Regions from separate parts of the Rhizobium sp. YS-1r genome, predicted to be linked through region 2. Evidence: riboswitches for the same ligand, from Rfam matches in the RefSeq annotation. Region 2 holds a riboswitch; each other region holds the start of a gene.
The links. A riboswitch is a leader RNA that binds a small molecule or an ion and turns the genes downstream of it on or off. The one in region 2 is predicted to bind cobalamin.
Positions count from the first base shown of each region.

Region 1: another riboswitch for cobalamin. It lies ahead of JL39_RS27360 (aromatic ring-hydroxylating dioxygenase subunit alpha); the one in region 2 lies ahead of JL39_RS24600 (ABC transporter substrate-binding protein).
Region 3: another riboswitch for cobalamin. It lies ahead of bluB (5,6-dimethylbenzimidazole synthase); the one in region 2 lies ahead of JL39_RS24600 (ABC transporter substrate-binding protein).
Region 4: another riboswitch for cobalamin. It lies ahead of JL39_RS19300 (DUF1636 domain-containing protein); the one in region 2 lies ahead of JL39_RS24600 (ABC transporter substrate-binding protein).

Region 1 covers NZ_JPYQ01000056.1:359,116-364,336, forward strand. The annotation lists gene JL39_RS27345 (transporter) at 1-493, shown strand, start outside; gene JL39_RS27350 (BA14K family protein) at 563-1,054, opposite strand; gene JL39_RS27355 (BA14K family protein) at 1,246-1,677, opposite strand; gene JL39_RS27360 (aromatic ring-hydroxylating dioxygenase subunit alpha) at 1,796-3,043, opposite strand; cobalamin riboswitch at 3,154-3,370, opposite strand; gene JL39_RS27365 (DUF6656 family protein) at 3,516-4,133, shown strand; gene JL39_RS27370 (L-threonylcarbamoyladenylate synthase) at 4,166-5,143, shown strand; gene JL39_RS27375 (FAD-binding oxidoreductase) at 5,156-5,221, shown strand, end outside.
Region 2 covers NZ_JPYQ01000055.1:383,305-388,525, forward strand. The annotation lists gene JL39_RS24590 (ABC transporter substrate-binding protein) at 1-349, opposite strand, end outside; gene JL39_RS24595 (methyltransferase domain-containing protein) at 464-1,249, shown strand; cobalamin riboswitch at 1,447-1,680, shown strand; gene JL39_RS24600 (ABC transporter substrate-binding protein) at 1,876-2,910, shown strand; gene JL39_RS24605 (iron ABC transporter permease) at 2,949-3,947, shown strand; gene JL39_RS24610 (ABC transporter ATP-binding protein) at 3,944-4,768, shown strand; gene JL39_RS24615 (methyltransferase domain-containing protein) at 4,781-5,221, shown strand, end outside.
Region 3 covers NZ_JPYQ01000032.1:186,962-192,182, forward strand. The annotation lists gene JL39_RS21070 (GFA family protein) at 105-515, shown strand; gene JL39_RS21075 (NAD+ synthase) at 580-2,253, shown strand; cobalamin riboswitch at 2,323-2,511, shown strand; gene bluB (5,6-dimethylbenzimidazole synthase) at 2,588-3,274, shown strand; gene JL39_RS21085 (hypothetical protein) at 3,278-3,940, opposite strand; gene JL39_RS21090 (NADP-dependent malic enzyme) at 4,061-5,221, opposite strand, start outside.
Region 4 covers NZ_JPYQ01000025.1:185,453-190,673, reverse strand. The annotation lists gene JL39_RS19320 (cobyric acid synthase) at 1-174, opposite strand, end outside; gene cobO (cob(I)yrinic acid a,c-diamide adenosyltransferase) at 179-793, opposite strand; gene JL39_RS19310 (CbtA family protein) at 790-1,557, opposite strand; gene JL39_RS19305 (CbtB-domain containing protein) at 1,570-1,746, opposite strand; cobalamin riboswitch at 1,783-1,981, opposite strand; cobalamin riboswitch at 2,041-2,245, shown strand; gene JL39_RS19300 (DUF1636 domain-containing protein) at 2,350-2,745, shown strand; gene cobW (cobalamin biosynthesis protein CobW) at 2,742-3,779, shown strand; gene cobN (cobaltochelatase subunit CobN) at 3,849-5,221, shown strand, end outside.

The DNA.
Region 1 (5,221 bases), on a different contig from region 2:
CACCGAAGAACTGAACCTCATCGAAGATTTCGTCTACGACAATACGCCGCGCGACGAGCGCCGCCGGCTCGCCCCCGTGCGGCGCACCGTGGTTCGGCTGCACCGTCACCTCAGAACCGTGCTGACGCTGATGCGGCGCGCCGCGGCGGCCGACGACGACGAGATGCCGCCCGGTTTCGACGACGTGGCCTCACGGCTGGTCGGCCGGCTGGAGGCGGTGGATCACGATGTTTACGCACTGCAGGAACGTGCCCGGCTGCTGCATGAGGAAATTGACTCGAAGCTCTCCTCCGAGACGAACCGGCACCTCTACATTCTGTCGCTGATGACGGCATTCCTGCTGCCGCCAACGCTGGTCACCGGCTTCTTCGGGATGAACACCTCGTCCCTTCCTTTCGCAGAAGGCACGAACGGCACCGGCTACGCCCTCAGCCTGATAGGCGTGTCGGTGCTTGCTGCCTGGTGGCTGCTGAGGCGCACCGGTATTCTCTGACCCGATCAAATGAAAAGCCCGCCCGGCTTGTGCCGGACGGGCCTTCAAAGCTACGCCTGATGATAGGCCTCAGTAATAAGGCGAATAGCAGGGCTGACGCGGGCCGTTATAGGGCTGGAACGTGTTGGAATAGGAATCGTAAGAACGATAGCGGGCGGAACACCATTCATAGTGACGCGGATTGAGGCCACCGCTATAGGACGGCGCCGGAGCCACGTAGCGCGGCTGCGAGGCAATGGCACCGCCGATGATTGCGCCGGCGCCAAACGCCGCCAACGGGAACCAATAGCCGTTGTAGTAACGATGGTGTGGCCGGCGGTCGCGATAACCACGATAGCCATTGTAATAACCGTCTCGGTAGCCATTCCTATACGCGTCGCGGCGCCAGTGACGGCGCTCCCACCGATCATGGCGATCCCGGTATTGTACCTGGGTCACATCCGACCTTTCCGTAACCGCGGCCGGCGCCGCGGGAAGCGGCATAGCCTGAGCCGGCATCAGGGAGCCAGCCAGAACGGCGACGGAAATACCAGCGGCGGCGATCTTCCTGAACAGCGTCATATCAAGTCTCCATACCCTGTTGTTATCTTTTCTTTCAATTCTCTGCGCCAAGCAGCGTCTCTTATATCAGACGGCTGAACTTCACAGCGACCCTAGGGAATTCATCCTGAATGCGCGATTAACGCTTCCGACAGAAAACCCGGCCCGGGCCGCGTGCCCGAACCGGGTTCCATATCCAGCCCCGGAAAGCTTCACCGATATGGCGAAATGCATTGTGCGCGCACGCCAACGCGCGGCACGTAGGTATTGTCGTACGCACGATAGGTGCGATAGCGGCTCTCGCACCAGGCGACATGCCGGCTGGAATAACCGGCGCGATCGTTTGCAATCGCCCCGCCGATGATCGCCCCCGTGGCAAAGGCTGCCAGCGGGAACCAGAAGCCGTTGTGATAGCGATAACCCGGCCGGCGGTCACGATAACCGCGATGGCCGTTGTACCAGCCATAACGGTCGCGGTCACGATGCCAATCGCGACGATCTCGATATTGGACCTGCGTTATGGTGGTCGAGGTTGAAATGCCGGAGATCGGCTGCGTCTGGAAAGCCTGAGCGGGCGTAAGGCTCGTGAGCGCTACGGCAAAGGCTGCCGCAACCGTGGTCAAACGCAAACGAATGGCATTCATCCTGATGTTTCCCTGTGGTTAATTTCACTTGGGAACAACGCGGATGCGGAAGCTTGGTTCCTCGGGAACCCGGACCCAGGCCGATCACGAACGAGCGATCTGCCCGCCGGCAGGAATGTCACGCCACGATCGAAAGCTTCGCCTGCTCATCCCCCTGCAGGCGGTTGACCATGAAGTTCGAATACCACTCGACGAACTGCATGACGCCGCCCTCGTGGACCGCCGAGTAAGGCCCCGGCTCATAGGCCGGCGAGCGGATGCCGAAGGCGTTCTCCTCGACGATCTGACGGTCCTGATCGTTGGTCATGTTCCACACATGCGTCAGTTCTTCGAGATCGTAATCGACGCCTTCGACCGCATCCTTATGGACCAGCCATTTGGTGGTGACCGCCGTTTCCTCCGGGCCGAGCGGCGTGACGCGGAAGGAGATCGCGTGGTCGCCCAGCATATGGTTCCAGGTGGTCGGATAGTGGAAAAGCAACATGGTGCCGATGCCGTCGATCGTCACGCCGTCTGAAAGCTGGCGGACGACGGCCTTCCTCCCCGACATGGTGTAGCTTTCAGCGCCTTCGATCAACGGCATGCGGGCGACGCGGAACTGGCCATCCGGAGATATCCGGAACTCGCTCGGCAGATTGGCCGCCTCGCAGCGCCGCCAGTGTTCGGTGATGACGGGATCGTCAATGGCGCCGGCCACACCGCTGACGGTCGGCGCTTCCGGGAACGTGCGGCAGAGCTCCGGGTGATTGCCGACACAATGATAGCACTCGCGGTTGTTTTCCCAGACGAGTTTCCAGTTGCCCTTTTCGATGATCGTCGACTGATGGGCGACCTTGGCTTCCGAAAGGCGATGCGGCGCCATGTAGGGCTCGATTGCCGCGCGGACGGGTGCGAAGTCCGGCGCCTCGTTGGCGAGGCAGATGAAGATATAGCCAGCAACGCTTTCGCAATGGACCTTCTTCAAGCCGAACTGGCTCTTGTCGAAATCCTGGCCCATCTGGCGGGCGGCCATCAGCGAGCCGTCGAGCTCGTAGGTCCACTGGTGGTAAGGACAGACGAGGCGGACTGCCGAACCGCTCTCCTTGGTGCAGACCCGGCTGCCGCGATGGCGGCAGGTATTGTGAAGCGCCCGGATCCGGCCGTCGCGACCGCGCACGATGACGACCGGATAGTCTCCGATCTGCAGCGTGAAATAGCTTCCGGCCTTCGGCAGTTCGCAATCGTGGCCGACGAACAGCCAGTCACGGTACCAGATCATTTCGAGGTCGAGCTTGTAATAGTCCGGGTCGGTATAGAAGGCCTGTTCGAGGCTGAAGCCTTCACGGCGGTTCTTCAATTGCCGCAGGACCTGACTGCGAATTTTCATCTTGCCTTCCTCGTCAATGCTGCCTTCAAGCGGCCTGCGAAAAGGACATGGAAAAGCCAGCCGGCCTCAGCCTGCCAGTCTCCTTGTCCGAACGCCCGCCGCGATCGGTCAAAATCTCGTTCACTTCAGGCTGGTTTCCGGGCTCAGGAGCTGCCCCTTGCGGGACCGGCCTGGCGCCTTCCCGGGCAGCCTTTGCGGCTCTTTCCCAGTGGCTTCCGCCAGGCCTTCGAGCTCCACCACCGTTGCGGGGGCAGCGCCGGGCTTCGACCGGCTTCCCAATTCTCCGCCCCTCCCTAGCGGGACGGCACCTTGAGCTTGAGGCGGATATAACCATCCTCCAAACTTGCCGCATAGATGACATTGCGACATCGGCAACCGCATTGACGACGGCCTTTCTCAAGCCTCGCGAAAGGGAAACTCGTCATTAAGAGTTGAATCCTAAAATCCCGGCCTCAATGGGAGCGGCGCCATCGTGCAGGCAAAGGCAAAGATCCGCTACTTCGAAGCTCCTCCGCCGGCTCCTCCTGTTCCGGCGGCGACAAAAACGACCGTGCATTCGGAATTTCTGCGGACCGGGCGCATCACACGCTACAAGCCAATCTGGGCACCGGAGGAACGCCGTTATCTCAGTTACACCGAGGTCGCGGAACGCACAGGCAAGCGATTGGAGGCCGCAGGCGAAAAAAGCCACGAGCGGATCAACGCCTTCCACCGCTCAATCCAGTTCCCTAAGGTCATCTTCCATCGCACGCTCGATGACCGTCCGCATCTCGGCTATTGCCACGTGACGGCCGCCCGGACTCTCCTCGCGTCTCGCGTGCCGGTGCGCTGGTCTTTCTACATCGCCAATTTCTTCTCTGAGATCGGTGAGGATGAAGAGAAATTCTTCGAGCGCATCAGCCATATGAATGCGCGTATGTATTTCGCGGTCGCGATCGAAAGCGAGCCTGGCCAGCCTTTTCGGATCAACCGCTCGATCCGCAGGAACGGGCTCCTGTTCAGGACCGACGATCCGATGGAGGCGATCAAGAACGTGCTGATGCTCGGTGCTTCAAGCGAAGCGCTTCGCGAAATCATCAAAAAGCTTTGACGGCGGACGAGTCCGCGTTATTGACGGCGGACATGACAGCCGAAATCATAGACATCACCACGGATCGCGAAAAGGCGCTCGAGCGCGCCTGTGCCGTCCTGGCAGACGGTTTTCCTGTCGCGATCCCGACCGAGACGGTTTACGGACTTGCGGCAGACGCCACCAATCCCGCCGCTATCACCCGAATCTACGAGACCAAGGGTCGGCCGCGTTTCAACCCGCTGATCTGCCACATGTCCGACCTCGCCATGGCCGAGCGCTATGCGGTCTTCGACCCCGTCTCGGAAAAGCTTGCCGAGACCTTCTGGCCCGGACCGCTGACGCTGATCCTGCCGTTGAGGCCCGAAAGCGGCATCCACTCGCTGGCGACGGCCGGGCTCGACACGGTCGGCATCCGTCTGCCGAAAGGTTTTGCCGCCGACCTCATCCGCGCCTATGGCAAACCGCTCGCCGCCCCCAGCGCCAATACGTCCGGCGGAGTGAGTCCGACAAGCGCCCGACATGTGGCGGACGACCTGGGCGACAAATTGAAGCTCGTCATCGACGGCGGCGCAGCACCGGTCGGCGTTGAATCGACCATCCTCCGCGTCGAAGGTGGCGCACTCCGGCTGCTGCGGCCCGGTGGGGTTGCCGCAGAGGAAATAGAAACGGCAACGGGGCTGACCGTCATCCGGCCTGAAGGTCCCGCAGCGATCATCGAGGCGCCCGGCATGCTTGCCTCCCACTATGCGCCGGGTGCGAGCGTGCGGCTCAACGCCGATCATGTCGAGCCGGGCGAGGTGTTGATCCGCCTCGGCGCGGTTCCGGTGAAGGGAATCGAACAGGCCGCTGCAATTTTCGACCTCAGTCCCTCCGGCGATCTTGCCGAGGCGGCCGCAAATCTGTTCGATTACCTGAAGCGCGCCGATGCGACCGGTGCCACCCGTATCGCCGTCACACCCATTCCGGGTCACGGTCTCGGCGAGGCGATCAACGACCGGCTGGCCCGCGCCGCAGCGCCGCGGAAATAAGAGGAGACGCCGATGGACATTTCGGGACCCAAACCAGAGCTTCTCGACCGCTTTGCGGCGATCGTCGGCGAAAACCAT
Region 2 (5,221 bases):
TGAGCTTGACGACCGTCTCGGTCTGTAGCGTGCCATCCGTCAGGTTGCCGAGGAAGGGAAGTTCCTTGCCCTTCGGGAACTTCGTGACATAGGTGTTGAAGCCGTCCTTGTCGGTCGTCCACAGGTCGTTACGCCAGCCGACGACCTTTGCGAAGGGATCCTCCTTTTCGATCGGCGCCACGGCGTAGAGCATGCGGCCTTCACCCAGGATGACGCGCTCGACCGGCTTGTCGAAGGCTACTTCGCGGCCAGCCACGTCCTTCACCGTGAAGGATTGTGCCATTGCAGGCGAGGCCAGAAGGCCTCCAAGCACAACCGCAGTTGCTGCAGACAACTTCATGAAATTCATCTGGAAACTCCCCCGATGACTGATAATGTCAACAGGCATAAGAATTATGACTTTTGGAATCAAGTTTTATGTTTTAGAGCTTTTCCAAAGTGCTGATGTGCAGGGGTGGCTGTGATGAACCTGATGAACACCAATTACTCTATCCGCGATGAAATTCGTGATTTCTGGTCGGAAAGGGCTGCAACGTTCGACGAGAGCGTCGGCCATGAAATCTTCTCCGAAGAGGAGCGGAGAGGATGGCTACGGTTGATCAGGAAGCATCTGGGCGAAGGAGAAGGCCGGGCGGCACTCGATCTCGCCTGCGGCACGGCGGTCATCTCGCACCTGATGAACAACGTTGGCTTCAGGGTGACGGGCCTCGACTGGTCGGATGCGATGCTGGCGCAGGCGCGCGCCAAGGCGAAGACGCGAGGCGCGGATATCCGTTTCGTCTCGGGCGACGCGGAAAACACGATGGAGCCGAAGGAGAGCTACGACGCCATCACCAACCGCCACCTGGTCTGGACGCTGGTCGATCCGCCGGCGGCTTTCCGCGAATGGCTCTCCGTCCTGAAGCCAGGGGGGAAGGTCCTGATCGTCGACGGAAACATGGGCAAGGAAACCTGGGTCAAGAGCCTTCAGAAGTTCTGGGCGAAAATGACAGGCAAGCAGCTTGTGAGCCACATGGCGCCAGAGATGATGGCACGGCATCAAAGCATCCGATCACGGGTCTACTTCTCCGAACGAATGCCGGCGGAAGCGATTGTGGATTTGCTGCGTCAAGCCGGTTTCGAGGACATTGTCGTCGATCGCAAGCTGTTCGACATCCACTGGGCGCAAGCCCGCAAGATGCCCTTCCTGCGCGGGCTCGAGCGCATGGTGCAGGATCGGTATGCGATTTGCGCGACCAAGCCAAAGTAGCCTTCCCTCCTGATATTTCATCGGCATTTTGCTGCGCTCCGGCTCTGAAACAAAAAAAGACGGCTGAGATTGAAAGCCGCTGGACAGGTGAGCATCCTTTGCATATGTAATGATATTACATTACATAAATGCCGACATCGGGAGAAGCCAATGGCTCGCTCACAATCATTCGCCACTTGACTGCGATCTCGAGTGGTCTTTATCTGGCGAGTGACGGTTCCCCGAGTTCAATGCGAAGGGATGAAATGGGAACACGGTGCGGAGACCCGAAGGGGATCCAAGACCGTGGCTGCCCCCGCAACTGTAAGCGGATTGCCGTCCATCCTCGTGGCGCCGAAAGGTGCCATGCCACTGCGCAGCCCGGCGCGGGAAGGCAGATGGACGACAGATATCCGCAAGCCAGGAGACCTGCCGTCGAATATCGATCCATCGTCACGGGCGGGGATGCCCGGAACAGGAGCAGGACATGACTATCATCCGCGCCTTTTGGCGCCCTGGCACTTCGTATCCCCCAAATCTCGACGATTATTCCGTTGATCGGGCTGCCTCACGGGCATTCTGAGCCTCACCACCGTCCGGCACGCGGGCTTGCCGCCGGCGTTCACGTCACATTTCGGGGAAACACGATGCATATCTTTCTGAAACGGCCGTTGCATGTTGGCCTCGGCGCCTTCTCCTTGATCGCCTCCGGCCTGTTCCACAGCGCCGCTGCGGCGGAAACCAGCTATCCTCTCACGCTCGAAAATTGCGGCCGGCAGGTCACCTTCGAGAAGGCACCGTCGCGTACGGTCTCGATCGGTCAGAGCAGCACCGAAATCCTTTATCTCCTGGGGCTGGCGAACAAGGTGGTCGGTACGGCGCTTTGGGTCGGACCGGTCCTCAAAGGCTATGAGGATGTGAATACGAAGATCGAACGGCTTGCAGACAACGAGCCTAGCTTCGAAAGCGTGCTCGGCAAGAAACCGGACATCGTTGCCGTTCAGTTCCAGTGGCAGGTCGGGCCCGAGGGCGTGGTCGCCAAGCCCGAGCAGTTCGAGGAACTTGGTATTCCGGTCTACACGTCGCCATCCGATTGCATCGGCAAGGAAAATTCCGCCGCCAGCGACGGCATCCGCCATCAGGTCTTCACCATGGAACTCGTCTATCGAGAAGTCCGCGATCTCGCGAAGATCTACAACGTCCAGGACAAGGGCGAGGAGGTCGTGGCCGACCTGAAGCGGCGCGAGGAGGCTGCCCGCGCCAAGGTCGCCCCGGCGGAAGGCAAGCTTTCCGCCGTCTTCTGGTTCTCCAGCGCCCAGCAGGATTCTGATCCCTATATGGCAGGTGAGAATGGCGCGCCCGGCTATATCATGTCGGCTCTCGGCATCGAGAACATCATAAAGACCGATGACGAGTGGCCGACGATCGGCTGGGAAACCATCGCCAAGGCCAATCCGACCATGATCGTGGCGGGCGCCATGGAGCGGCGGCGTTATCCGCTGGACAGTATCGAAGCCAAGCACAAGTTCCTTGAGATGGATCCCGTCGCAAGCCTGATGCCGGCCGTGAAGAACGGTCATGTCTTCGACATGGATGCACAGGCGATGAACCCGACGATCCGCACCATCGAAGGCATCGAGGCGTTGGCCGATGCCATCGCCGCTGCCGGCCTTGCGAAGTGACCCTCCAAGTGGGCCGGGCGATATCCTCAATCGGACGAATGGGCGCGGTTTTCCTTGCGCTCGTCGTCCTTGTCGCCGCGCTTTGGCTGGGTGCGGCGATCGGTGAGACAGCGATCCCGCTCGAGGTGGTCGCCAAGACGGTCGCTAACCGGCTATGGGATGCGGGTTATCCGCTGGAACCGATCGACGAAGGCATTGTCTGGAGCTATCGGTTAAGCCGCGCCGTAGTCGCAGCCTGCTGCGGCGCCTCACTCGCTTTATCCGGCGTCGTGCTGCAATCGCTGCTGCGCAATCCGCTGGCCGATCCCTATATCCTTGGCATATCGGCCGGGGCTTCCACCGGTGCTGTCGGCGTGGCGATCCTGGGAGTTGGTGCGGGCCTCCTGACACTGCCGATGGGAGCCTTCATTGGTGCCCTCGTCGCTTTCGCGCTTGTCGGCCTTTTGGCCGCCAAGGCGGGCAGGGGTACGGCCGCCATCATCCTTGCCGGCGTCGCGGGTTCGCAGCTCTTCAACGCGCTCACCTCCTTTATCGTCACCAAGGCGGCGACCGCCGAGCAGGCGCGCGGCATCATGTTCTGGCTGCTCGGCAATCTTTCCGGCGTCCGTTGGCCGGATGCCTGGCTCGCCATTCCTGCGGCTCTATTCGGCCTCGCGGTCTGCCTCTGGCATGCCCGGTCGCTTGATGCTTTCACCTTCGGCGCGGAATCGGCCGCTTCGCTCGGCATTTCGGTTCGCCGGACCTATCTCACGCTGGTCGGCATATCCGCGATGATGACCGCGATCATGGTTTCCATCGTCGGGTCGATCGGCTTCGTCGGGCTGGTCATCCCGCATGCGGCGCGCATGCTGGTTGGGGTCCGCCATGGCGTGCTCCTGCCGGCGGCGGCGCTGATCGGCGCCGCCTTCATGATTGTGGCGGATATCCTGTCGCGCATTTTGATTCCGGGCCAGGTTCTGCCAATCGGCGTGATCACCGCGCTCATCGGAGCGCCGGCCTTCGCCTTGATTCTCGGACAGAGGAGAGGCCGCGCATGATGCTTTCAGCCAGGAATGTTTCATGGGCAGCCGGAGGCGCCGAAATCCTGCGCGATGTCTCGCTTGACGTGCGGTCAGGCGAATTTCTCGGCATCATCGGCCCGAACGGTTCGGGAAAGACGAGCCTGATGGCGCTGCTTGCCGGCATCCGCAAGCCGAAGTCGGGCGAAGTCCTGCTGGACGGTGTGCCGATCGGCACGCTCGGGCGGCGTGAGGTTGCCCGGCGGTTGGCGCTGGTGGAGCAGCAGGCGGAGACCGGCGAGCGGATTACCGCCCGGCAGGCGGTCGAACTTGGACGCACGCCCTATCTAGAGCCGCTGTCGCCCTGGTCGCCGGAGGACGACACGATCGTAGAGGCGGCGCTTCAAAACGTCGATATGCTCCACCTGTCCAGCCGGTTGTGGCACACGCTTTCCGGCGGCGAACGCCAGCGCCTGCATATCGGCCGCGCGCTCGCACAACATCCGCGAATCCTACTTCTCGATGAGCCCACCAACCATCTCGACATCGGCCACCAGATCGGCTTGCTCGATCTGGTGCGCCGGCAAGGTTTGACTGTGGCGGCGGCTCTGCACGATCTCAATCATGCGGCCATGTTCTGCGACCGCCTTGCCGTCATGCAGGGCGGGCAACTGGTGGCGCTCGGCGCACCGAGCGATGTGCTGACGGTCGAATGCATTCGGGAGGTCTTCGGCGTGGAGGCGGAGATCGATCAGGGCAGCGATGGCAGTTGCTTCATCCGCTACATACATAGCCATGGGTTCGCCCCATACGGCATCATCGTTCGGGAAAGATGCACGGCTGAAGTCGATTGCAAATAGGGGATCGTGAGCATGGACGGACGCAACCACCACCTCAAGGAGGATATCCGCGAATATTGGTCCAAGCGGTCGGAAACCTTCGATCTCGCCTTTGGTCATCGCATACCGCCTGGGCCGGAACTTGAGGCCTGGGCCGCCGCAGTCCGTCGGAGCCTCGGCAACGAACCGCTCAAGGTGCTCGAACTTGCCTGTGGCACCGGCGAGGTGACCAATGTGCTCCTCTCCCTGGGGCACGAGGTCACGGCGCTCGATTTTTCCGAAGCAATGCTGAATGTCGCGCGGCGCAAGCATGCGGGGCGGAAACGGGTACGGTTCATCCTTGCCGATGCGGAGCAGACGATGGAGCCGGACGCAAGCTATGACGCCGTCGTCTGCCGTCATCTCGTCTGGACGCTGACTGAACCTGAACAGGCCCTTGCCGATTGGTGTCGGGTCCTGAAGCCGGGAGGGAAA
Region 3 (5,221 bases), on a different contig from region 2:
GTTATCTCATGGCTGCAGCTCACAATAAGGATAAGCGAAATCGATTTGACCTGCGCTATCATGCCCGCGACATTGCATTCGGGCATATTCGAATGGAGGCTCCCGTGGAGCAGACGAACAGCGGCCGGTGTCTATGCGGTTCCATCCGGTTTGAGACGACGGGGGCCCTGCGGACGGCGACGGCCTGCCATTGCTCGCAATGCCGCAGGCAGACCGGGCTCTTCTATGTCGCAACCGCCGTGCGGCCTCAGAACCTTCGCATTCAAGGGGAGGAGACGCTCTCCTGGTACCGCGCGAGCGACATGGCCCGGCGCGGTTTCTGCTCCACATGCGGATCCGCGCTTTTCTGGCAGGCCGACGGGGTGGATCAGATTTCGATCATGGCCGGTGCATTCGATCAGCCGAGCGGGCTTGTCATGGGTGAACACATCTATTGCGCCGATAAGGGGGATTTTTACGACATTCCCGAGGATGGCGTACCCCATCATCCCGGCGGTAGGCCCACATCTGCTTGAAACGTCATAAAAATTTTCCCTGGAGCACGTTGCCGCCATCTTCGGCCGGCGCTAAATCCTGACCATGACCCAGGACATCAGCCAGACCCTCCGCATCGCCATAGCCCAGCTCAATCCGACCGTCGGCGATGTCGTCGGCAATCTGGCGCTCGCCCGTGAAGCACGTCGGGACGCCGCCCGCAACGGGGCCGACCTTGTTCTCTTCACCGAACTCTTTATTGCCGGTTATCCTCCGGAGGACCTCGTGGTGAAGCCGGCCTTTCTGAAAACCTGCCTGGATGCCGTCGAACAGCTTGCGGCCGATACGGCCGACGGCGGGCCGGGCGTCGTCATCGGCTTTCCACGCCAGGGCAGGGAGGGCCGGCACAATTCGATCGCCGTGCTCGATGGCGGCAGGGTGATAGCCATCCGCGACAAGGTGGACTTGCCGAACTACGGCGAGTTCGATGAAAAGCGCGTCTTCATTGCCGGCGAAATGCCGGGGCCGGTGAATTTCCGCGGCGTCAGGCTCGGCGTTCCGATCTGCGAGGATATCTGGGGTGAACTCGGCGTCTGCGAGACTTTGTCGGAAAGCGGCGCGGAGATCCTGCTCGTGCCGAACGGCTCGCCCTATTATCGCGGCAAGATGGATATCCGCCATCAGGTGGTGCTGAAACAGGTCATCGAGACCGGCCTGCCGATGATCTATGCTGCGCAAGTCGGCGGCCAGGACGAACTGGTCTTCGACGGCGCGAGTTTTGCCTTCAATGCGGACAAGACACTTGCCTTCCAGATGGACCAATTCCAACCGGCGGTGACGGTGACGGAATGGAACAGGGTCCACGATACCTGGCGCTGCACCGATGGGCCGATGGCGCGCATCCCGGAAAAGGAGGAAGCGGATTACCGCGCCTGCCTGCTCGGCTTCCGCGATTATGTCAACAAGAACGGCTTCAAATCCGTGATCCTCGGCCTGTCCGGCGGCATCGACTCGGCATTGTGCGCGGCCATCGCCGTCGATGCACTGGGTGCGGAGCGGGTGCGCAGCGTGATGCTGCCTTACCGCTACACCTCCGAGGAGTCGCTGAAGGATGCCGCCGATTGCGCCCGTGCGCTCGGCTGCCGCTACGATATTGTGCCGATCGCCGAGCCCGTCGAGGGTTTTTCGTCGGCGCTCTCGGAGCTTTTCGATGGCACGGACGAGGGCGTTACCGAAGAGAACCTGCAGAGCCGGGCGCGCGGCACCATTCTCATGGCGATCTCCAACAAGTTCGGTTCGATGGTGGTGACGACCGGCAACAAGTCGGAAATGTCGGTGGGTTACGCGACGCTCTACGGCGACATGAACGGCGGCTTCAATCCGATCAAGGATCTCTACAAGATGCAGGTTTATGCGCTTGCTGCCTGGCGCAACCAGCACCTGCCGCCGGATGCGCTTGGACCGTCGGGCGCAGTGATCCCGAAGAATATCCTCTCCAAGGCGCCGTCGGCGGAACTCAGGCCTGATCAGACGGACCAGGATTCGTTGCCGTCTTATCCCGTCCTCGACGACATTCTCGAATGCCTGGTGGAGATGGAAATGGGCACGGAGGAGATCGTCTCGCGCGGCCACGACATCACGACCGTCCACCGCATCGAGCATCTGCTTTATCTGGCCGAATACAAGCGGCGGCAATCGGCGCCAGGCGTCAAGATCACCAGGAAGAATTTCGGCCGCGATCGGCGTTATCCGATCACCAACCGGTTCCGGGACCGATAGGTGACCGATCATTTGACCGGGTGAGACGGGAAGATCGGGCGGCTCCACTTGAAACGCTGATCATGGCTTGGCATAACGCCTCCGTCAGGTGCCTGCCTTGCGCAGGAGAATCGGGAATCCGGTGGGAAACCGGAACGTGCCCAACGCTGTGAGGCGGACGCTTGGCCGCAATTCGAAAGCCACTGGAATTTCCGGGAAGGCGGCGGCAGGGGCGGATGAAGCCAAGTCAGAAGACCGGCCTGGCAAGATAGATCGAACCGCGCGGACGGCGGCGAGGTTTCTTGATGCTCCTGCGCGTTCGCGCAGGCGGCGTCAGCATTGTTGGGGATAGACGATGCAACCCGATCCTTTTGCGCATGCCTTGATATCTGCAGGCGAATTTCCGGAACGCGACCGCGCTGCGGTCTATCGCGTGATCGAAACCCGCCGCGACGTGCGCGACCAGTTTCTGCCGGACCCGCTTCCGGACGACCTCGTGATGCGGCTGCTCGGCGCCGCACATTCGGCGCCCTCGGTGGGGTTCATGCAGCCATGGAATTTCATCCTCGTGCGGGATCCCGAGATACGCCAGGCGGCATGGAGTGCCTTTTCGCGAGCCAATGATGAGGCGGCGGAAATGTTTCCGGAGGAGCGCCGCGACATATACCGAAGCCTGAAGCTCGAAGGCATCCGCAAGGCGCCGCTGTCGATCTGCGTGACCTGCGATCCGGATCGCGCCGGGCCGGTCGTCATCGGCCGTACCCATAATCCGCGCATGGACGTCTATTCGACCGTCTGCGCCGTGCAGAACCTGTGGCTTGCCGCCCGCGCCGAAGGGGTCGGCGTCGGCTGGGTGAGCATCTTTCATGAGGAGGATCTGCGCGCGCTGCTCGGCATCCCCGAAAGGATCAGGATCGTCGCCTGGCTGTGCGTCGGCTACGTCGATCAGCTTTATCGGGAGCCGGAACTGGCGGTGAAGGGCTGGCGCGAGCGGCTACCGCTCGAAGATCTGGTTTTCACCGATCGATGGGGCGAGTGCTGACGGCTACTGCTGCGGCTGCGGCCCGCTGGATTTCGGATGGGCGAGGTCTATACTTTCCTCAGGCAGGAATGTCGGTCCGACCATACGTACCTTCTTGTTCGGATCGTAGGGACGTTCCGGCCCCGGCAGGTTCGGCTGGGCGGCAGCCGCCTGCGGCTGTTTGACACGCAGATCGATGATGCCGGAGTAGGGCTCCTCCTTCGGCAACTCGATACCCTGCAGCTTCATTCTCTCCTTGCGGTCCTCTTCCATATCGGAAGGAATGCAGTTGTTGGAGCGGATTGCAGCCAGGATCGCACCGCGCTCGCCGGAGGAGCGAACCAGTTGCCGGGCATTGTCTCTTTCCGCAACAAGCGCGTCGCGGCTTTGCTCCATGGCATCGAGCGTCTGCCGCATCTGATCGCAGACTTCGCCCTTCGGGCCGCCGAGGACAACGACACTGCCCGTGCCGCAGCCCGCCCGGCGCATCTCGATCCTGAGCCCGCGGATTTCGCTGTTCTGGTCGCTGAGTTCCCGCGCATAGCGCCGTATCTCGGCCGTGTTGCCGATGATCTGCGGTGCGTTGTTGAGCTGCCGATAAAGGGCTGCACAGGTCGCGATATCCCGCGCGGAGGCCACGGCGGGAACAAGCAGCAGCGGGGCGATCATCAGGCCGCAAAGGCGCATGAGGTGTTGTCCGGCTCTCTCCAATCACATGATCGCATCATGGAGCAAGCCGGTTGATAATATCATAAAATCGGCTGCCCAACGATTATTATTTAATTATCATATGGTTATATATAAAATTTAAAGTTGAATCTCCAGATTGGGTTGCGATGCTTCCACCACCGCGAGCGCAGCCATGTTCACGACGCCGCGCGAGGTGACCGAGGGCGACAGGATATGCACCGGCATGGCGGCGCCGAGCAGGACCGGGCCGACATGCAGCGCGTCGGTCATGTTCCGCACGACGCCGAGCGAGATGTTCGCCGCATCGAGGTTCGGGAAGATCAGCAGGTTGGCGTCACCAGTCAGTGAACTGTTCGGCATAGCACGCTTGCGCACCGTTTCGGAAAGCGCCGAACCGGCCTGCATTTCGCCGTCCACTTCCAGGCCAGGAGCCTGTTCGCGCACCAGCTTCAGGGCACTGCGCATCTTCTGGGCGCTTTCGGAATCCCGTGAGCCGAAGTTCGAATGGCAGATCAGCGCTGCCTTCGGGAGGATGCCGAAGCGGCGGACTTCCTCGGCCGCCAGGATGGTGATCTCGGCGATCTCCTGCGCCGACGGATTGTAGTTGACGAACGTATCGGCGAGGAAGAGCGCGCCGCGCTGAGAGATCACGAGGCTGAGCCCCGAGAAGGCGCAGACGCCCGGACGCCGGCCGATGATCTGGTCGACGTCCTTCAGGTGCCGGTCATAACCGCCCTCGACGCCACAGATCAGCGCATCGGCTTCGCCGCGTTTCACCGACAATAAACCGATCACCGTATTGTTGGTGCGCACGATGGTGCGGGCGCTTTCCGGGTTGATGCCCTTGCGGCCGACCAGGGCGAAATAATCGTCAACATAATCGCGGTAGCGCGGATCGTCTTCCGGATTGACCACGGCGAAATCGACATTCGGGCGGATGCGGATGCCGAAACGCTTGAGCCGGGCTTCGATCACCGACGGGCGGCCGATCAGGATCGGCGTTGCCGTCTTTTCCTCCAAGAGCACCTGGGCTGCCCGCAGCACGCGTTCGTCCTCGCCTTCGGCAAAGATGACTCGCTTCCTTTCGGCCGTCTTGGCGGCGTTGAAGATCGGCTTCATCACGAAGCCGGAGCGCCAGACGAAACGGTTCAGCTGGTCGAGATAGGCATCGAAATCTTGGATCGGCCTCGACGCGACGCCGCTTTCAGCGGCAGCTCTGGCGACGGCCGGCGCGATGCGCAGGATGAGGCGTGGATCGAAGGGCGAGGGGATCAGGTA
Region 4 (5,221 bases), on a different contig from region 2:
CCGTCCGATCTCGCCGCCATCCGCCGTGACTGCCGCGTTGTTCGACATGTTCTGCGGCTTGAACGGCATGATTTTCAGCCCACGCAGCGTAAAGGCGCGGGCAAGCCCGGCCACCACCAGCGACTTGCCCACATCCGAACCCGTACCCTGAAACATCAGCGCGCGAGCGGTCATACCGTTAAAACTCGATGCCGGCCTGGGCCTTCACGCCCGCCTTGAAGTGATGCTTGACCAGCGTCATCTCTGTGACCATATCCGCCGCCTCGATCAGCGCCGGCTTGGCGTTGCGACCGGTGACGACCACGTGAAGGTCCGGCCGCCGCGCCTGAAGTGCTGCGACCACCTTGTCGAGATCGAGATAATCGTAACGAAGCGCGATGTTGAGTTCGTCGAGAATGATGAGTCCGATCGTCTCGTCCGCCATCAGGTCGAGAGCCTTTGCCCAGGCCTTTTCGGCGGCCGCGATATCCCGCGTCAGATCCTGAGTTTCCCAGGTGAAGCCTTCGCCCATCGTGTGCCAGACGACCCGATCGCCGAAAACGGCCAGCGCCGGCTGCTCGCCTGTCGACCAGGCACCCTTGATGAACTGCACGACGCCGACCCGGCGATTGTTGCCGAGCATACGCAAAGCCAGGCCGAAGGCGGCGGTGGATTTTCCCTTGCCGGGACCGGTATGGACGATGAGAAGCCCCTTTTCGACGGTCTTCCCGGCGACTTCCTTGTCCTGCACTGCCTTGCGGTTCACCATCTTGGCGCGATGACGTTCGACCGATGCCTCGTCGATCTCCTTCACCGCGATACGAACTCCCCATCAGACCGCGCCGTGATCTCTTCCCCTGCACGGAAGCGTTCGCGGATCATCCCGGCCAACGCACCGAGTACAGCCCAGAATACCAGGTTCGTGGCGTAGACAGCATTCACGAAGCGGGCGTAGAGTTCCAGCGGCACAGCCGTTTCATGCCCGGGCGGCAGCGGCGCGCCGACGATATGTGGCGCGATCAGCAGAACGATCGCCAGCGCGGCGAATACGGCTGAGCGCGTATAGGCGAGGAGGCCAAGGCCCGCTGCAGTGCAGACTGCGGTCGAAATCCACCAGACCTGACGGGGACCAAGCTCAGCAGCCGGCATGCCCGGAAGTTCCGGGGGGAGGCCGAGCCCTGGAGCCAAGCTGACGGTCAGGAAGCCGGCAATACCGAACATCAGTCCGCTGCGCCAGCCTTTGAGACCGCCCTGGGCTTCTGAAACCGCGATCAGAATAAGACCGAAACCGATCGCGGCCAGCATGTCGGCGGCGGCCGTATAAATGAAGCGCTCGAAACCGTCTGCCGGCATCCATGCTTCTTCGTCGTGATGATGGTCCGCAGGCGCTGCGGCATTGCCGGCGGGAGCGGCCTCATGGCTGTGGCTGTGGCCGACCTCTCCGCCGCCGGCATTCTCGTAGCTCTCCGCTTGCAGGATCAGCGGGACAGTGGAAAAGCTCTGCATGACGGTGAGCAGCAGTCCGGACAACAGCCCGGCGATCACCGCCGTGAAGACGATGTTACGAAACAACGACATGGGAAACTCCCCTCAGTGGCAGGGGAAAGCGAAGGAATGACGCGAATCGTGCGCGGCATTGTGCACGACTTCCATATGCGAGAAGCCGACGAAACCGACGACGAAAAGCCCCAGCAGGGCCGTCATGCTGAGCGGGATGATCTTCGAGGAGGAAATACCGACTGCCGTCGAAGCGGTTTTCGTTGCCATTGCCTTGTCCTTTCGCCCTCCACCCGAGGGCCGTTGAAGTTTTTCCTCGCCTCTGGCAGGTCTCCTGGCTCGCGGATCAGGCATCTTGCGCCCGCCTTCCCGGATTGCTCCAGTGGCATCATGGACGAAGACTTTCCGCTTACAGTTGCGGGGGCAGCCGCGGGTTTGACAGCAGATCCGTCGCACCGCATTCCCTCAAATACCCTTTCGGGGCACCATAGGCTGGCTCACTATAGACGAAATCGGCCTCACGGCAATCGCCTTTGCGACGCATTGACATAAGCATGCGACCGGGCTTACTTGAAAAGAGATGGTCCCTTTCCGGCAACGGGGAGGGCTAAGAGAGAATGCGGTGAGATCCCTTTCGCGATCAATGCCGCGGCTGCCCCCGCAACTGTAAGCGGTGAGCCATTGCCTATAAGCCACTGGGAAACCGGGAAGGCAGGCAAATGGCGGTGACCCGCAAGCCAGGAGACCTGCCATCTGATGTTTTTGCTTCACCGGGCGGGGTGCTCCGGAGGAAGTTCTCGATCACCGCAGGCGGTTTCAGCCCTCTGCTCCGCGCCCCGATTGTTTCGACCCCGGCGGGAACGCGGCTGACCGATGAGTGACCACCGACCAGATGATCCGGCAGATGTGACGATTTTCGTCTGTACCAATTGCCGTGATGTGTCCGACGGCGACGTTCGGCCGGGCATCGCGTTGATCGCAGCGCTACGTGAAGCAGCGGACGGCAAGCCGCTCGCGGTCAAGCCCGTCACCTGCCTTGCCAATTGCGAAAAAAGCCCCAGCGCCGCCTTCAATCACCGCAACGGTTGGTCCTATGTCTTCGGCCATCTGTCCCTCGACAATGTCGAGGACATCGTCACCGGCGCGATGATGCTGGCCGAGGACGAGCGCGGTTTCCTTCCTCTACGCGGCCGCCCGACATGTCTGCGCGGCAAGGGGTTGACGGCCCGTATCCCACCCTTTCATCATCACGAGGACATGCCATCATGAGCGTCAGCTTCGACCGCGTTCCCTGCACCGTCGTCACCGGGTTCCTGGGGGCCGGAAAGACCACGCTGATCCGCAACCTGATCGCGAAGCTTGACGGCAAGCGGCTGGCGATCATCGTCAACGAATTTGGCGATGTCGGCATCGACGGCGAGATACTGAAGGGCTGCGGCATCGAGAGCTGCCCGGAAGACAACGTCATCGAGCTTGCCAACGGCTGCATCTGCTGCACCGTGGCGGATGACTTCGTACCGGCGATCGATCAGATTCTTTCACGCGAACCGCGCGTCGACCACATCCTGATCGAAACCTCCGGCCTTGCGCTGCCGAAGCCGCTCGTTCAGGCTTTTCAGTGGCCGGCCGTCAAGGCACGTGTCACGGTGGACGGCGTTGTCGCCGTTGTGGATGGTGTGGCACTGGCCGAAGGCCGCGTTGCCGATGACCATGAAGCGCTGGAGGCGCAGCGCCAGGCGGACGGCTCCATCGACCACGACGATCCGGTCGAGGAAGTGTTCGAGGATCAGGTCGCCTGCGCCGACATGATCGTGCTGACCAAGAGTGATCTCCTCGATGCTGCGGGCCTTGCTACCGCCCGGGACCGCGTCGCCGCCCATCTGCCGCGTGCCGTGAAGATCGTCTCGGCTGCCAATGGCGCGATCGATCCGGCCGTGCTGATCGGACTTGGCCTCGCCGTCGAGGACGATATCGAAAACCGCAAGACCCATCACGACGACGAACGCGACCACGATCATGATGATTTCGACAGCTTTGTCGTCGATCTCCCGGCTGTTTCCGATGCTGACGAATTGGCTGCCCGCATTTCCGCGACGGCGGAGGCGGAGAACGTACTGCGCATAAAAGGCTTCGTGGAAGTCGCGAACAAACCGATGCGCCTGCAGGTTCAGGCGGTAGGATCGCGCGTAAACCACTATTTCGACCGAGCCTGGGCGCCCGGTGAGGCGCGGATAAGCCGCCTTGTCGTAATCGGCGAAAAGGGCATCGACCGCGCCGCGATCGAAAGGATGCTGGCCGCGTGATAGCAGGAAAAGTGTGAAGCGGTTTTCCGTTGGCAATTGCCGAGAGAAAACAGAAACTCAGAGAGAAGGATGCACATACTCGCCACCACATCGTCGTCGCTCGACGACCTGATCGAACCGGTTGACCTGAACCAGTCGCCGGCCGATGTGGTGGTGCTGTCCTTTTCTGGCAGCGATCTGAACGGCATTTCCGCCGCATGGGGCCAAGGTCAGCCGACCCTGCGATTGACCAATCTCGCTGATCTCAGGCATCCCATGTCTGTCGATCTTTGGATCGAAAAGACGGCGGCACATGCCAAAGTTATTCTCGTGCGCATCCTTGGCGGCTATGATCGCTGGTCATATGGTGTCGAAGAGATTTCGCGGCTGGCGCGGTTCAAGAAGACCGCGCTCGCGCTTCTGCCCGGCGAATGCAGTATCCGCGATGAAAGACTCGCTGCTGCCTCGACCGTTTCCGAAGAGGTGCTTGCCGGCTTTCTTGCCTGTTTCCGCGAGGGCGGACCGGGCAATATGCGTCTGCTTGCAAAGCGTTTGGCCGCGCTGGCGAATGACGAGCAGGAGGTCCTGCCGCAAGCCGCACCGATGTCGAAGATGGGCTATTACAGGCCAGGCAGCGGAATCGTCGGAGTGGACGATCTGCTCGCGGATTTCTCGCCAGACGCCCTGCGACTGCCGGTCCTCTTCTACCGCTCCATATTGTTCGCGAACGACACCGCACCGATCGATGCGCTGTTCGAAGCGCTGCTTGAACGCGGTTTCGCGCCGATCCCGATCTTCGTCAGCGGGTTGAAGGATGTCGAGGCGATAAACTTCGTTGAACAAGCGATCGCAGATCTCGAACCTGCGGCGATCATTGCCACCACCGCTTTTGCCAGCGGCGCGAGCGACAGCGGTGAGACGATCTTCGATCGCACCGGCGTGCCGGTGTTCCAGGTCGTCATCGCTACGACACGGCGTGAAGGCTGGGCGGAAAGCCGCCGCGGTCTCAATCCCGCAGACCTCGCCATGCATGTGGTCCTGCCGGAACTCGACGGGCGCATATTGGCCGGCGCGATCTCTTTCAAGGCCGGCAGCGATTCCGCCAACCTTCTTAGCCGGCCGGAGCCGGACCGGGTCGAGCAGGTCGCCGAGCGCATTGCCGCTTTCCTGCGCCTGAAATCTACGCCGCGATCCGCCCGCAAGATCGTCATCCTGATGCCGGACTATCCGAGTGCGCCCGGCCGCACAGGCTATGCCGTCGGGCTGGACGTGCCGCAAAGCGTGCTGTCCATGCTGCGCGAGCTTTCGATAGCCGGCTATTCCATCCCCGACATACCGGTGACCGCGCGAGACCTTCTTGACTTGCTAAACCGGGAAGCCGGTTCTTATCCGCTCTCCGCTTATCACCCGGCTCCGGGCGCAGAAACCGCCTGGGGGCCGCCCGACGCGGAGCTTGGGGATGG